DNA from 4 places in the Aeribacillus sp. FSL K6-8210 genome. Region 4 is predicted to be linked to each of the others. Evidence: riboswitches for the same ligand, from Rfam matches in the RefSeq annotation. Region 4 holds a riboswitch; each other region holds the start of a gene.
The links. A riboswitch is a leader RNA that binds a small molecule or an ion and turns the genes downstream of it on or off. The one in region 4 is predicted to bind thiamine pyrophosphate.
Positions count from the first base shown of each region.

Region 1: it holds a riboswitch for thiamine pyrophosphate, as region 4 does, so the genes downstream of both, thiC (phosphomethylpyrimidine synthase ThiC) here and NSQ41_RS07195 (acetylornithine deacetylase) in region 4, are expected to answer to the same signal.
Region 2: it holds a riboswitch for thiamine pyrophosphate, as region 4 does, so the genes downstream of both, tenI (thiazole tautomerase TenI) here and NSQ41_RS07195 (acetylornithine deacetylase) in region 4, are expected to answer to the same signal.
Region 3: it holds a riboswitch for thiamine pyrophosphate, as region 4 does, so the genes downstream of both, thiT (energy-coupled thiamine transporter ThiT) here and NSQ41_RS07195 (acetylornithine deacetylase) in region 4, are expected to answer to the same signal.

Region 1 is NZ_CP150172.1:2,764,972-2,768,965, forward strand. Features, by position in the region: gene NSQ41_RS13405 (nodulation protein NfeD) at 1-1,132, opposite strand, end outside; TPP riboswitch at 1,326-1,441, shown strand; gene thiC (phosphomethylpyrimidine synthase ThiC) at 1,576-3,318, shown strand; gene NSQ41_RS13415 (galactosyldiacylglycerol synthase) at 3,366-3,994, opposite strand, start outside.
Region 2 is NZ_CP150172.1:1,101,272-1,105,265, reverse strand. Features, by position in the region: gene NSQ41_RS05480 (thiazole synthase) at 1-105, opposite strand, end outside; gene thiS (sulfur carrier protein ThiS) at 112-315, opposite strand; gene thiO (glycine oxidase ThiO) at 323-1,435, opposite strand; gene tenI (thiazole tautomerase TenI) at 1,422-2,036, opposite strand; TPP riboswitch at 2,176-2,284, opposite strand; gene NSQ41_RS05460 (monovalent cation:proton antiporter family protein) at 2,339-3,994, opposite strand, start outside.
Region 3 is NZ_CP150172.1:3,412,745-3,416,738, forward strand. Features, by position in the region: gene NSQ41_RS16625 (DUF1992 domain-containing protein) at 1-37, opposite strand, end outside; gene NSQ41_RS16630 (DUF2179 domain-containing protein) at 59-604, opposite strand; gene NSQ41_RS16635 (DUF418 domain-containing protein) at 708-1,943, opposite strand; TPP riboswitch at 2,116-2,219, shown strand; gene thiT (energy-coupled thiamine transporter ThiT) at 2,289-2,849, shown strand; gene menC (o-succinylbenzoate synthase) at 2,891-3,994, opposite strand, start outside.
Region 4 is NZ_CP150172.1:1,479,749-1,483,742, reverse strand. Features, by position in the region: gene tenA (thiaminase II) at 1-375, opposite strand, end outside; gene NSQ41_RS07195 (acetylornithine deacetylase) at 408-1,673, opposite strand; TPP riboswitch at 1,798-1,898, opposite strand; gene NSQ41_RS07190 (hypothetical protein) at 1,964-2,632, opposite strand; gene NSQ41_RS07185 (TlpA disulfide reductase family protein) at 2,864-3,319, opposite strand; gene NSQ41_RS07180 (peroxiredoxin) at 3,412-3,960, opposite strand.

The DNA of each region.
Region 1 (3,994 bases), 1.3 Mb from region 4:
CAGTCACAGTTACACCCGTTTTCCCAATTAAATCTGTACGATTTTGATTGGATACATAACCTTTCTCCGTGCTGATTGAATCATTTAAAATAATTTTTTTAAACCATTTCATACGCTTACCAATCACCTTTGACATGATGAATATTGTGAATATCGAAATGGAACCGGCAATAAAAAGAGAAACCGCCATATGTCCTATATGATCAGCTGCTAAAAATAAACTTAAAAGGACTGAAAGAAAACCGATTGCTCCAATAATTCCTCCTGGAACAAACAACTCTGCAATTATAAGCAGAACCCCAAGCACGAACAAAACAACCGTTTCCAATCCCGCAAGCCCTGCAATAAAATGACCGAAGAAAAACAAAAACAGTGCCAATAGTCCAATAAAACCAGGAATGCCAAACCCAGGAGTGTACAATTCTAACACAAACCCTAAACCGCTAATCGTTAATAATATCGGAATGGTATACATGTTTGTTACAAAACGGGCTATTTTTTCAGCAAACGTCTCCTCAGTCTCCTGGACTTTTGCACCTTCCATTCCGATCGATTTCAAAAGCTCTGCCCGGCTTTTGGCGATGCCTTCACCATACCCGACTTCCATCGCTTGTTTTGCTGTTAATGTTAGTAATTCTCCTTTTTCTGCACCATATTCGGGCATATCCAAGCTGCTGTCTACCATCGCCTCAGCGAACATAGGGTCTCTGCCATGAACCTCAGCAGCATTTCTCATCTCTGCTTTCCAAAACGATTGCACTTTTACTTCTGCAGCATTGCCATTGGAGTCAATGACAGCCGCTGACCCAATGGTACCGCCAGGATGGTAATATATTTGATCAGCCCTTAATGCTATATAAGCCCCTGCAGAAATCGCATGTTTATTTACATAAGCGATTGTTTTGATATCTGTATCCATAATCATTTTGCCTATTTCTATCGCTGCCTCTAAAGCACCGCCAGGAGTGTTCAATTCAAAAACAATGACATCCGCCTTCTCTTTTTCCGCCTCCTGAATGGATCGTTTAATAAAATGCACCAACCCTTTTTCAATTGTATTTTCAATCGGAATAAAATAAACAGTTTTCCCTTCAGCTGATTTGGCATCAAAAGACGCACAAATAATCGACAAGATGAGCAGCAGAGCGCAAATAGCGAAAAACTTATTGTTTGATTTCAGGCCTCTCCCCCCTTATTTTTTGCCTAATATTATTACGGACAATTGTGCAGAAAGTTTCAAAAATCAACAATTCTGCAAACAAACATGAAACGAAAAAATATTTTCATTATTTTTCATATTATGTTACTATTAAAAAAAATATATAACCATCTACTAGGGGTGTCCAATTAGCTGGACTGAGAGAAGAACGCGCCTGAAGTTCTTCAACCCTTTGAACCTGATCTGGATGATGCCAGCGTAGGGAAGTAGGTAGCGGGAGTATTTTATTGCCTTCTTTTTCTATATTGAATTGATCGGGTTCGTGCTAAAGCGAACCCGTTTTTATTTTTCACGTCCCATCTCCCCTCCTATTTTTCTATGCACATCTTCAGATAAAAAAATGGAGGAGGAGAAAAATGAAACATTATTTCGAAAACATGCAGTTTCCAGCAAGCAAAAAAATTTATGTGACTGGGTCAAGACCCGATATTCGGGTTCCGATGAGGGAAATTCAATTAACTCCCACGAAAACGGAAGCGGGAACGTTTGAAAATGAACCTGTAAAGGTTTATGACACGAGCGGTCCCTATACAGATCCTGATTTTCAGGCAGATATTCATAAAGGTTTGCCGGCTGTACGCAAACAGTGGATTTTAGACCGTCATGATGTTGTAGAATATGACGGGCGCCAGGTAAAGCCTGAAGATAATGGATTTCGCAATTGGGAAGATCACAATATTGCCACACCTTTTCATCGAAAGCCTTTCAAAGCAAAAAAAGGTGCTGTCGTTACACAAATGCACTATGCAAAAAAGGGGATCATCACCCCAGAGATGGAGTTTGTGGCGATTCGTGAAAACATAAATCCTGAATTCGTTCGTCAAGAAGTCGCTGCCGGCAGGGCCATTATTCCGTCCAACATTAATCACCCGGAAAGTGAACCGATGATCATCGGCCGGAACTTTCATGTAAAAATTAATGCCAACATTGGCAATTCAGCTGTAACATCGTCAATCGAAGAAGAAGTTGAGAAGATGCTTTGGGCCATCCGCTGGGGCGCTGACACAATTATGGACCTGTCAACAGGAAAAAATATTCATGCAACAAGAGAATTTATCATCCGCAACTCGCCCGTGCCGGTTGGAACCGTCCCGATTTACCAAGCGCTCGAAAAAGTAAATGGCGTTGCTGAAGAGTTAACATGGGAAATTTACCGTGATACATTAATTGAGCAAGCAGAACAAGGGGTCGATTATTTTACTATACATGCCGGCGTGCTGCTTCGCTATATCCCTTTGACCGTCAAACGGACGACCGGAATCGTATCCCGCGGCGGTTCGATCATGGCGCAGTGGTGTATGGCGCATCATCAAGAAAACTTTTTATACACTCATTTTGAAGAGATTTGCGAAATTTTAAAAACATATGATATTGCCGTTTCATTAGGTGACGGCTTGCGTCCCGGATCTATTCGAGATGCCAATGATGAAGCGCAATTTGCCGAATTGAAAACGCTCGGTGAATTGACGGAAATCGCCTGGAAACATGATGTCCAAGTCATGATCGAAGGCCCTGGGCACATTCCGATGCATAAAATTAAAGAAAATGTTGATTTAGAAAATGAAATTTGCAAAGGGGCTCCTTTTTATACCCTCGGTCCATTAACGACCGATATTGCTCCCGGCTATGATCATATTACGTCAGCCATTGGAGCAGCCATGATCGGCTGGTACGGAACGGCCATGCTATGTTATGTAACTCCGAAAGAGCATTTAGGCCTTCCCAATAAAGAGGATGTGCGCCAAGGTGTTGTTGCTTATAAAATTGCAGCCCATGCCGCAGATTTGGCAAAAGGGCATCCAGGCGCCCAAATAAGGGATGATGCTTTATCAAAAGCCCGTTTTGAATTTCGCTGGAACGACCAATTTAATCTTTCTCTCGATCCTGAACGGGCACGCGAATATCATGACGAAACTTTGCCGGCAGAAGGAGCGAAAATTGCCCATTTTTGTTCTATGTGCGGTCCAAAATTTTGCTCGATGAAAATTTCCCACAATTTAAGAAAAATGGCCGGTTCAAGTGATTCTGATTTCGTTCAGGAAGGTTTGAGGCAAAAAGCAAAAGAATTTATAGAGGGCGGGTCATCCCTTTATCGATAAATAATTTTCAAACTAATGCTCCTAGAAGCTTTAATGGCTTCCAGGAGCTATTCATTCATTAAACGTTTGATCAATCCCGCTGGTTCAATCGGAGCTAAACTTTTATGATATTCATCCACTTTCGATAAAAATTTTGATAGCTGCTTAGATTGCAGCGCTCGAATAATGGAGGCCGAAATATTTGTTTCCTCTTGCCAATTTCGAAAATCAAACACCATCCCGAATTTCGTTAATTTCTCCAAATTTATTTCTTCCTGTCCTGGAAGAGTGTGGTATACAAATATAGGAATTTTTTTGTATAAACATTCGCTGATTGTCACACCCCCGGGCTTTGTCATGATAAAATCGACGCGATTGTACAGATCGTTCATTTGTTCTCTTGAAGAGATGTAAGGTAAAGGAGTAATTCGTGGATGGTTTTGTTTTATTAATCGATCATAAAGCTTTCTGTTTTTTCCGCATAACACCATATAATGGATATCATCATCGCGGCTGATTTTTTCCGTTATCTTCTCTATTGAACCGACGCCTGAACTTCCTCCCGAAATTAATCCTCGATAAAAACGCATGCTATGTACATGTTCATCTTTCCTTTTTGTAAAAGTTGGGTGAATAGGAATCCCTGTAACAAAAATCTGTTCTTTATTTATACCTTTTTCGAGCAAATAATCTTTCA
Region 2 (3,994 bases), 380 kb from region 4:
AGCACCTGAGGCCTCCACCGCTTCTTTTTGTATCTCAAAAGACGGATATTTTCCAGTTCCTAACATTAATCTCGACTGAAATGTTTTATCTCCTATTTTTAACATGAATCATCATCCCCCTCCAACAAAATGGACAATTTCAATTTGATCACCATCATGTAATGTCTGGAAGCTGTATTGTTCTTTTGAAACAATTTCACCATTTCGTTCAACGACAACAATTCTTTCCTGTAATTGAAAAAAGTTCAGCAAATCTTCAATGCTTCGAACACTATTCTCCACTTCCATCTGCTGGCCGTTGATGCGAAGTTTCACCGTTTCATCACCTCCCTTTCGCATCAGAAAGCAATCGGTTTAAAGAAAAGCTATGAACATAACGCTCATATTGATTCGTTTTCAAAATCATGTCTTTTACGATCAAGCTTGTAATCGGCGCTAGAAGAATGCCGTTTCGATAATGACCGGTCGCAAAAAAGATTCCCTCATGCTCCGGGTGCTCGGCAAAATACGGCCAGCCGTCAGCTGTTTGCGGCCTGAGCGACGACCAAGCACTAACGACCGGTTCAGACCCGATTTCTGGCATAATTTTCTGAACCTTTATCATTAATTCGGATACTCCTTTGACTGTCGGATGCGTATCCCAGTCGTTTTCATAAGAAGTTGCTCCAATAATAACGGTGCCGTCTTTTTTCGGTACGATATAACAGTGCTCGTAAAACACTGTTTTGTTGATCACCAGTTTTTTCGGTTTTATGGCTAAGCATTCTCCTTTAACGGGCTTCATTGGATTTCTCAGCCCCAGCTTTTCAAAGAAAAAGCCACTCCAAACTCCGCTTGAAACGACGACTTTTCCACATATAAAAACTCCTTGGGAAGTGACAAGCTTGTATGCTTTTCCCTCTTTAATCACGTCGAAAACAGGACATTGTTCAAAAATAGATGCACCATATTTTCTAGCGCCTTTCGCATATGCCTGGCAAACAGATGAACCTTTCACTTGGCCGTCATGCTTAAGCCAAAGAGCTCCCACAATGTCTTCAGAAACATGTGGCTCATTTGCCAGTACGTTTTCCCTTGAATGCCATTCTAGCTCATCCTCATCTGCAAGCGATTGCAGAAAGCGGCCTTCATCCTCAGTAAATGCAAGCCGATACATGCCTTCCTGCACAAGCTCAATATCCACACCAGATTGCTCCAATAATTCTTTTGCAAGGCTCGGATATAAATTTCGGCTCTCTAAGCATAGCTCAAAAAATATGTCTCTTTTTTCATTTTCAGAATGGGCACCCAGCATTCCTGCTGCAGCGGATGTCGCTTTACCTCCGATTTCGCCGCTTTCAAACACGGCGGTCTTCAGCCCTGCTTTTGATAGCTCATAGGCGATCCCTTGGCCGATGACCCCTCCCCCGATGATTCCAACATCAAAAACGTTCATTTGAAAAAGCTTCCCCTTTCCTGAAAAGTTTGGCAGCGCTCTCTGGATCTTTCGAAGAAAAGATATAGGACATAACGGCAATACCGCTTGCTTTTTTTTCTAAAACCTTTTGCATATTATCAGGCGTGATCCCACCGATGGCGATAATAGGAATATTGACGTGTCCAACGATTTTCCCAAGCAAATCTGTTCCCTTTGCCGGAAGTCCTTTTTTACTGTTCGTTTCAAAAACGTTTCCGAAAAAACAATAGTCTGCTCCGTCTTTTTCTGCTTTTACCGCTTCATCTAATGAATGGACGCTGACACCGGCTTTTATTTGCGGAAAAGCGCTTTTCACTTTTTTTACCGGCAGGCCGGTTCCCGGAAGATGAACATTTTGAACGCCTGTTAGGAGCGCAACATCGAGCCGATCGTTGATAACAAGCTGTTCTCTCCTTATCCCGTTTGCCAAAAGCTGTTCTACGAGATGAATGATCTCACATGGTCTTTTATTTTTTTCTCGTATATGAACGTAATCAACATGATCTGATATGGACAAAATTATGCGTATTAGCTCGTTAACTGGTTTTGTTCCGTCTGTTACGGCATGAAGCTCCAACATTGTACATTCCTTTCATGAGAAAGACGCTCACACTCGTCTTTCAAGGTTCAAAACTGGAAAGCAGCTGTCCAAGGGTGAGACTGGAAACAATAAAAAACCACCTTCCTTGCTGGAAAGTGGTAATGGAATATCAGACATATGTTTCAAATTCCCACTTCCCTACGCTGGCATCATCCAGATCAGGTTCAAAGGGTCTTAAAGTCAACACTTTAATCTCAGCCTTTCCAAAGGCTCCCCTAGTGGATGCTTATTAAATTTTCATACTAATTTCATGCTATCACAATTTGTTTTGTTTGCAAATATTATTTACTAAATTCCAGCTCATCTTTTAACTCATTTACATATTTGCGGGAACCCGTTACAATCAAGCGGTCCCCTTTTTTCAATTCGGTATCGCCGTGAGGCACAATGGAATCTTCACCTCGAAAAATCCGGACAAAGATACAATCTCCTGTAAACGGAAAGTATCGAAGCTTCATTCCATCATATTTTCGGTTATTCATATTAATTTGATAAAGAGAGTTGTCTTGGTTTGTTAAGATCCGCATAACGCCAGGCGATTCGATCAAAGCCCTGAGCAGCGTTTTTGTTGACAGCATGACGGAAAATACGCTGATCCCCTTTTCTTTTAATATTTGATCCAACTCCGGGGAAGAAATAGAGGCGATGACCTGTTCTACGCCGCATTCTTTTGCATATGTCGCAATTTCCGCATTTCTTTCTTCATCCCCAGTAGCCACTACCACTATATCAGCTTCCATTATGTGGTGTTCATTCAATGATTCTATCGAATAGTCTTTCAATTCTTCAATTTTAAACACCGATTGAGCAGTCCCGTTTTCAATTTTGTCTTGCTGTGTATGATATACGGTTGCTTCATACAAATTTTTGTCCAATTCTCTTGTGACTGGAAGGGTCATTTGATTTGCACCAATAAAAGCAATTTTCTTTTTTGGCTGCACCGCCATTTTTTTAGGGAATAATTTTTTAAATCCTATCGGCGTGATAATGCTTGTTAACACGGCAACTACTATTAGTGCGTCAGCCATTTGCTTATCAATCAGTTCGATTCGCTGTCCAATTTCAGCTGCCGCAATAACTAATGATAAAGTAGCAGTCAACAAGAACGCCGCCGCAATCGTTGTATTCGTATCATACCATTTTCTCAGCACAAAAACGGGAATAAACTTTGAGATCAAGAGGGCGAGAAATAACAAAGGAATTAACAAAAGAAGGTTCGGATCTTTGATCAATTCCCATAAATCCAATTCCACCCCTACCATGACAAAAAAGATCGGGATTAAAAAACCGTAACCAAACGAATCTAGCTTTTGCACCAAGTCTGAATTAGGCGATAAAAGCGAGACTAAAACTCCCGCAAGGAAGGCGCCTAAAATATTTTCTGCCCCAAGCGTTTCCGATAAACCTACAAGTGCGAGAATTAACGTAAAAACCGCCCTTGTTCCAATTTGAACCGTTCCTTTTGACATCGTTTTAATAAAGGATCGACTTTTAAACCTTTTGCCAATGAAGTAAAGCAGTACGCCTGCTGCAAACAAAAGAAGCAGAAGCCACGTATTGCTTTCTCCTTCGCTGTTTAAGGAGACAAAAACCGCCAGCAAAATCATGGTGACAAGGTCGGCTATGACAGCAACCAGCAAAATAATTTGGCCGATGTTTGTTTTCATAATTTGCTCGTCTTTCAGCGTCGGCACTACTACTCCTAAAGAAATCGTTGAAATCACTAACGTCATGAAAAAGGCATTGCGGATAAATCCCATCCACATTAACAAATACGATAAAAGTAATGAAACAACGAAAATGCCAAGAAAAACAATTGACGCAACCAAAAAAGTATGAGGAGCTTTTTTTCCGTTGGGCAGCTTTTCTTCTTTTTTCTTCTCTTTGGAGAAAATGGTGAAATCAATCTCAAGCCCGCTTAAAAACATGAGAAATAT
Region 3 (3,994 bases), 1.9 Mb from region 4:
TGATCCGATCCTCAGCAATTTGTGCAAATATATCCACGCTTCATCCTCCCTTCGACCGTTATGTTCGTTCTTTTTCTAAACGCTTTACCCGCTTTTTCATCGCTTTTGTTAAATATCCGCCTTTAAAAGAACGAATTTCATATGAGCTTAAAAACGCTTTTGGTTCTATTTCATTGACAAGTTTTAAAAATTCTTCCTCCCGAGACCGTTTGGCAACAACTTCCAAACGATACCTAATCGAATTCATTCCTTCTCCTTGAAAGACCGTAACCCCAAAACCAGCCTCCCTCAATTTTTTGACTAATCCGGAATTTTTATCCATTAAATTCACATTGTATGTTACATATCCAAAAGCCAGCTTTTTCTCCAGTTCACCGCCCAACAACAGCCCTGCACCAAAACCGATAATATATGCACTAATATTGTAAATATTAGATAAATCTTGAAAAACTATTCCTAAAGCGACAATATAAATCGCTGCTTCTAGCAAACCTATACCAGCAGCAGCCTTTGTTTGATTTTTCACTAACAAAATAGTTCGGATCGTCAATACTGGTACATACAATAATTGCAGCAAAAAAATAAAAATTGCTTGTAGAAACATGTTGCCTAGACACTCCTTTGTTCCATCATACTATAAATTATTTTCAAAAAGAAAGAGCTATCATAAACTCAAAATCTGAGATTTGAAACTACATTTTTACAATTCATCTTGATCTGTTATTATGCTTCGAAACTTCCTTTTTCATGCGAATAGGCTGGCGCTTGAAATACATCGCTGTTCTCCATACCCACTCCAACGGCCCTAATTGAAAATATTTAAACCAAATATGGCTGATGATAAGCTGCACGGCAAAAATTGCGAGTGCAAGCCAAAAACCGGCGAAGGGGTATACTTTACCGTACAATCCCAATCCGTAATGATAAAAAATATATGTACAAATAACAGATTGCATGATGTAATTTGTCAATGACATGCGTCCAACAGGCGCAATCTTCTTAACAATTTGCCGACAGATTGGGTGAAAATATAAAAATATGAGAGAGATCACATAAAACAACATGAGAAATGGTGCACCGAACACCATGTAAAAACTATTTTTAGCGGTGACCGCAAAAATATTTAACGGAAGCCCAATGATAAGCCCGAAAAACCAGATGGCTGTTAATAACCTTCGATGCTTCTCCGGTTCTTGAAAAAGCTTTTGTTTCGCAAATATCATGCCAACTAAAAACATGCTGATATATGGGAGCATGTTTATTATATAGACAAGCGGTTGAAAAGGCCACATGCCAGACATAGACATGTAAAAAAGCCGATCATGAATACGCTGATGGAAAATATCAGTAAAACTTCCGTTTTGATATGAATGGATTGCGTTTCTTGCCTCCTCTTCCAGTAAGGCAGCCTGCTCTCTTTTTTGGACTAAAGCATCCTCACCATTGGATACAGCCGTCATCAAACCAATAAGGAGCAAATATAAACTAAATAAACATACAGTCCATACCAAAAGGGTTTTCCAGGAACACTTCCGGAAAAAAAGGAGAAGAAACCCCAGCACAGCATAATCCATTAAAATGTCTCCATCCCAGATGAAAAATGAATGAATTAGTCCAAATACAAAAAGCACCACCAGTCTGCGTATATATATAGAAACAAAGTTCCTGCCGTTTCCTAAAGCCCGTTCCTCCATGATGATGATTCCAAATCCGAACAATAATGAGAACATTGTAATAAACTTCATTTGTACAAATATTTCCAAAATATTTTTCGTTAGAAAATCCCATGTTCTCCATGTTTCAGTAAAAAAATTTTCGCTGCCTATTTGGTATAAATATACATCTGGATAGCTGAAATGCGCCATATTCACAAGTAAAATGCCAAATATCGCAGCCCCCCGCACCACATCCACTACTTCATAACGCTCACGTTTAAGATTCAAACCAAAACCCCCATTCTGAAAAAAGTTCTTATTGTTAACGCCCTTTTTTCATTACTTTTTGTCCAAAGGCTGCATTTCAGCTTTATCGTGTTTAAATTTATTTGAATATAGCGAAAAAAGAATGACAATTTTCTTATAGTCTATTATGATAGACATAAGATTCGAATATCAACAGATCCACAAGGGGAGCTATATGCTGAGAGTGGACGGATATTTCGTCCAGACCCTTTGAACCTGTTAGTTAATGCTAGCGTAGGGATGTGGAAGTATACTGATCCATGATACAGCCTTTTTCCCCCTTATGGATATTTGTTGATAGCAAATAATATACAGGGGGTTTTATTTTTGGAAAAAAATCGCTTATTACTATTAATAGAAGCAGCAATCTTTGCAGCATTGGCAGTTATACTTGATCTTCTCCCTTCCATTCAATTATCATCAGCCATTTCTATATCCATTGCCATGGTGCCTGTACTCATATTATCGTTTCGATCCGGTGCAAAGATTGGCTTCATTTCCGGCTTTTTATGGGGATTATTGCAAATTGTATTAGGTGATGCATACATCCTGACGCCTGTTCAAGGCTTCATCGACTATTTTCTAGCTTTTTCCTTTATCGGTTTAGCCGGTCTTTTCAGCAAAACTATCCAAAATAAGCTGAAAGATGGAAAGAAAAGCTCTGCTCTTGTTTTCATCATCTTTGGCGTCTTCATCGGAGCTTTTGCACGTTATTTTTGGCATTTTATCAGCGGTGTCTTTTTCTTCGGAGAATATGCACCAGAAGGAATGTCAGCGGTCGTTTATTCTTTGATCGTAAACGGCATTACGATGATAGGAGCCTTTGTATTATGCGCTGTCGTTACTGTTATTCTCATTATGGCGGCGCCAAGATTGGTTGTAAAATAAATAAAATAGTCCTCTGCAAAACATGCAGAGGATGATTTTGTTTATAGGGTAAATACTTTCGTTTCAACAGTGTATTTTTTTAATTTTTCACGGCTTACATGAAAACCGATCCCCGGGTTATCAGGCAAGGCAATTTTTCCATTATAAACCGATATTTCCGGTTCAATAATATCTTCTTCCCAATACTTAGATGAACTGGATATATCTCCTGGCAGTGTGAATTGTTCAAGTGTCGCTAAGGCTATATTATGGGCCCGTCCAATCCCTGATTCAAGCATCCCTCCGCACCAAACTGGAACATTTTGCTCTTTGCAAAAATCATGGATTTTTTTTGCTTCTGTCAAACCGCCAACACGGCCGATTTTTATATTCATAATTTTGCAGCTTCGAAGTTCAACAGCCTTTCGAGCATCTTCGAAGGAACAAATACTTTCATCTAAACAGATCGGTGTGTCCAATTCTTTTTGAAGTTTGCTATGATCCACAATATCATCGTGCGCAAGAGGCTGCTCAATCATCATTAATTGAAACTCATCCAATTGTTTTAGATGATTTATATCTTTTAATGTATAGGCACTGTTCGCATCAGCCATTAAATCCAAGTTCGGAAAATGCTTCCGTATTTCCTTAACTACTTCAATATCCCAACCGGGTTTAATCTTTATTTTTACTCTCTTGTATCCTTCCTCCTGATATTGTTCAATAAGACTGATTAAATCTTTTATTGTCGGCTGAATACCGATGCTCACCCCAGCTTCAACTTCTTTTTTCATTCCCCCGAGAGCTTGTGAAAGAGGTATATTTTGCTGTTTTGCATATAGATCCCACACGGCACCTTCCAAAGCCGCTTTTGCCATATAATTTCTGCGAATAAAACGAAACGATTCAGCCAACTCACGAGGATGATGAAACGTCGTCTTTGATAAAATCGGAATGAGGAAATCTTCGATCATGTGCACAGTTGTTTTCACGGTTTCTTCTGTATACCATGGAGTGGAAAAAGCAACCCCTTCTCCAAAACCGGCTGCACCATCATCATCCTTTACTTCTACGATCAACAATTCGCGATCGTGAATGTCTCCATAGCTAGTAGAAAATGGGGCTTTCAAACGCATCTGTAATATATGCAAAACAATTTTCTTAAT
Region 4 (3,994 bases):
TGCCAATGATCCTCGCTGCGACACATTTAACATATAGCTCGTATATGCAACGGTTGTAGCAGCAGGCTGAACTTGTTCTAATTTTTCCTTCTCTATTCCTATTCTTTCAGCGTATTGACGATGCAAATCCATTTCCACTTTTAACGTCGAATGTAGAAGATCAGCAAAAACTGTCATTGTTTGAAGATTGTGAGCCTTTAAGCTTCCAAGGGCAAACAGGCGGCAGTATTCGATTAAATAAAGATAATCCTGCTCCATAAAAAAGCGAAATTTGTCGATATCCAGCGTCCCATTGCCGATTCCTTGAACAAACGGATGATGGTAACTCGCTTCCCAAATCGGTTTTGCAGTTTTATACAATCGGTCTGTAAACATTTGAATTACCCCTTTCGCAGCTTTTGTAATTGTCATCGTTTTTTCTGATACCAATCAAATAAAAACGCGATCAGCGATTTTGTAAATGTTTTTAATTGGGGGATGGACAGCTTTTCATTCACCGAGTGTGCATCTTCAAGCGTGCCCGGTCCATATAAAACGACGGGAATTCCCGCTTCACTCAGCCAGCCGCCGTCTGTCACAGTAGGGGACATCGTCAGCTTTGCTTCCTCATTAAATGCCAGTTTATGTGCTTTTTGTAATGTTTTCACTCCGAGTGAATGTTCGTCATATGAAAAAGCTGGGAAAATTTCTCCTCGATCTTCAATCATCGATGTGCCGCCCCATTTAAATTTCGGAGGATATTTCCGAAGCCATGGATCAGCCATTGCAACATGATGGATATGTTCTTCAATTTCCCGGATCACCTCTACATAATGCTCTTCCGGGTAATAGTGAACGGTAATCCAAAGGGAACATTTATCGGCCACAAAAGCGGCGTGCCTTCCACCTTCAATCACTGCAGGATTAATTGTGGCAGAACCAGGCGGAAAGCCTTTGCTCGTTTTCATCACTGCCCAATGCTGTTCAAGCTCTCGCAGTCCTTCAATAATTTTCATCATTTTTTCAATCGCGCTTGCCCCAAAAAGCTTCCCGCCGGCATGAATCATTTGTCTTCTCGTGCCATCGTGAAATGTCTCGGGGCTTTCAATCGTAATCCAGCCCGTGATCACCCCGCCCTGCCCTTGTATTTCACAGTTGCTTGAATCGACAACGATGGCAAAATCAGCTCGATATCCCCGGTCGCAGCACGATTTTGTTCCTGCTTCGCCTACTTCTTCACCGACGACGGACTGAAAAATGATATCCCCTCCCGGCTCAATGCCGTTTTCTTGCAGCAGCTTTAATGCAAACAGACTGGCAGCCATTCCCCCTTTCATATCCGCTACACCGCGTCCATATATGTAATCCCCTTTAACCGTTGCCTCAAAAGGAGGCGTTAGCCATTCTTCTCCCTCTTCGATTGAAGCGACATCAATATGCCCGTTAATAATTAAACTGTGGTAATTTTCTGGATCTTTTCCTTTTTTCGTTCCTACTACGACTGGATCTTGTTCATATAAATCCCATTGATCAATGGAAAAGCCGATGTCTTCCAAATATGAGGCGACATACTTTTGAGCCTCTTTTGCATTTCTTGCCGGAGGGCTCGGCGTTTCAAACGATACGAGTGTTTTTAGAAGATTCAGAAGTTCTTCTTCCCTTTCATCAATTTGCTGAAATAGCGTTTGTAACACGTTGTCTCCCCTTTCTTAACATTTTGTTTTGAAAAATGGTTTGCCAACCAGCCTTGTAATGCAAAAAGCCCGTTCCCAATATAAGGGAACGGGCAAGTATATACAAAACCCATAGACAGGTTTCGATATTACTGCACCACTTCCCTACGCTAGTATGATCTAGATCAGGTTCAAAGGGTCAAGGCACACGCCTTTCTCAGCCTTTCGGCTCCCCTAGTGGTATGTTAATATTATGAAATTTTCATTTAATTTCATTAAATCATAAAATATAGAAAAATACAAGCTAACGGTTAATTGATTCTTTTTGCTGTCTTTAATAATTCACGATAACCAATTCGAGTAAATTGCAAATGTTGATCAATATAATTAGCCTTTTTCAAATGCTCGATCGATTGTTCAGAAAAACTGCCGCTAATTTCCTGAAACCTTTGATTAATTTCCACTAACGAATGATTTAATATAAAATCTGCATCAAGCAGCAGGACAATCCGCTCGATCTCAGGATCTCTTTTTAAAATCAAGTTGGCAATCCGGCCTTTCATGAATGCTAGCTCTTGTTGAAGCTTTGAAGCTTCATCCTCTTTTTCTCTAATTTTGGCTCGGTACTTTTGTTTTTCTTCCTCTTCGATACCGGCTTTTGTTAATAGCTCCTCCAACAATTGCGTTTTATCAAGCTCCAGTTTATTTAATTGCTGTTCTTTTCGCGCCATTTCTGTTTCATCAGGCAGCTTTTCGTTTTGAATAGGCTCTTTTCGTTCTTCTTTCATCTTTATCATATAGTCTATTTTCCGATAGACAAGGAAGGCGAGAACAACTAAACATCCATTTAATAGCAGAGATATAAAACGCACGACGACGTCGTTAAATGCAAGCAAATAAAATAGGAAAAGGATAACGATGACAGCCAAAAGCACCTTTAATAGATTCATAATGGAAAAAGTTTGTGATTGTTTTGCCATCCACCTATGCTCCTTTTTGTTCAAACTAGCATCATTTATTATAGCATGTTGTGATTTGGAATGTGAATCATTTCTTTAGGATTGAGAGCTGGAAAAAGGATGTCAGATGAATGGTAAATGGAGATGCTTATCTTTTGAAAGCTTCGAAGCAATAAAAACAAGTCCTTTCAAAGCCGGAAAGGTATTTTTCTAAAATGAAAAACCACCTGCAATGTTTTGCAGATGGTTGAATCATTCAGCGTTTTCTGTTTCCGCTAACACCCGATTAACACGTTTTTCCAGCATTTTCATTCCGCTTCCTCCTGCTTGGAAGTGGCGAAGAATGCCGTTTTTGTCAAAAACATAATATGCAGGTACATATTGATTTTCAAAAGCATCGGTTAATTTATGTTCGTTGTCAACAAAGATCGGTTGCGTAATCCCGTGTTCTTCCGCTACTTTTTTAATATCATCAATATCTAAATCCTTTTCGGAGCGAGGCATATGAACAGCTACTACGTTCAGTTTATCTTTATATTGATCGCGGAACTCATTTACTTTCGGCATTGCTTCTTTACACAAATGGCAGCTGATTGACCAAAAATGGATTAATGTTGGTTTTTCACCGATTAATTGCTCTTTCGTTACTTCGCCATTCAGCCAAGTTGTTGCTCCGACTAATTCAGGCATTGGCTCACGTAATTTCATTTCCGCTTCCTCCTTGAAGAATGAATATCAAAAAAATAATCGTTTGAAAAAAGGCCTAACGTACTGCTAGGCCCTTTGAATGAAAAGCTTCATTATACTTTAAGCGTTTCTTGACCAGGCTTCCAGTTTGCTGGGCAAAGTCCGCCAGTTTGAAGCGCTTGAAGTACACGCAATGTTTCATCAACATCGCGGCCAATGTTGTTATGGAATACTGTTTGATATTGAAGTTCGCCTTCTGGATTGATGATGAACAATCCGCGAAGAGCAACTCCTTCTTCTTCGATTAAAACGCCGTAGTCTCTTGATACTTGATGATTTGTATCTGCTGCAAGCGGATATTTAATATCGCCTAAACCGTTCTCTTCGCGAGGAGTTTTAATCCAAGCTAAGTGTGTGTGAATTGTGTCAGTTGATACACCAATCACTTCTGCATCAAGATCTTCAAATTCTTCATAACGGTCAGAAATAGCTGTGATTTCAGTTGGACAAACGAAAGTGAAGTCCATTGGATAAAAGAAAAGAACTGTCCATTTTCCTTGTTTCATGATTTCTTCCAAGCTTACTTTACCAAACTCTTTGTTTGGCAAAACGGCATCCATTTCAAAACGTGGAGCTTGTTTACCAACCAAACGCTCTGCCATTATGTAACCCTCCATTTTAAAATTTTATTTTAAA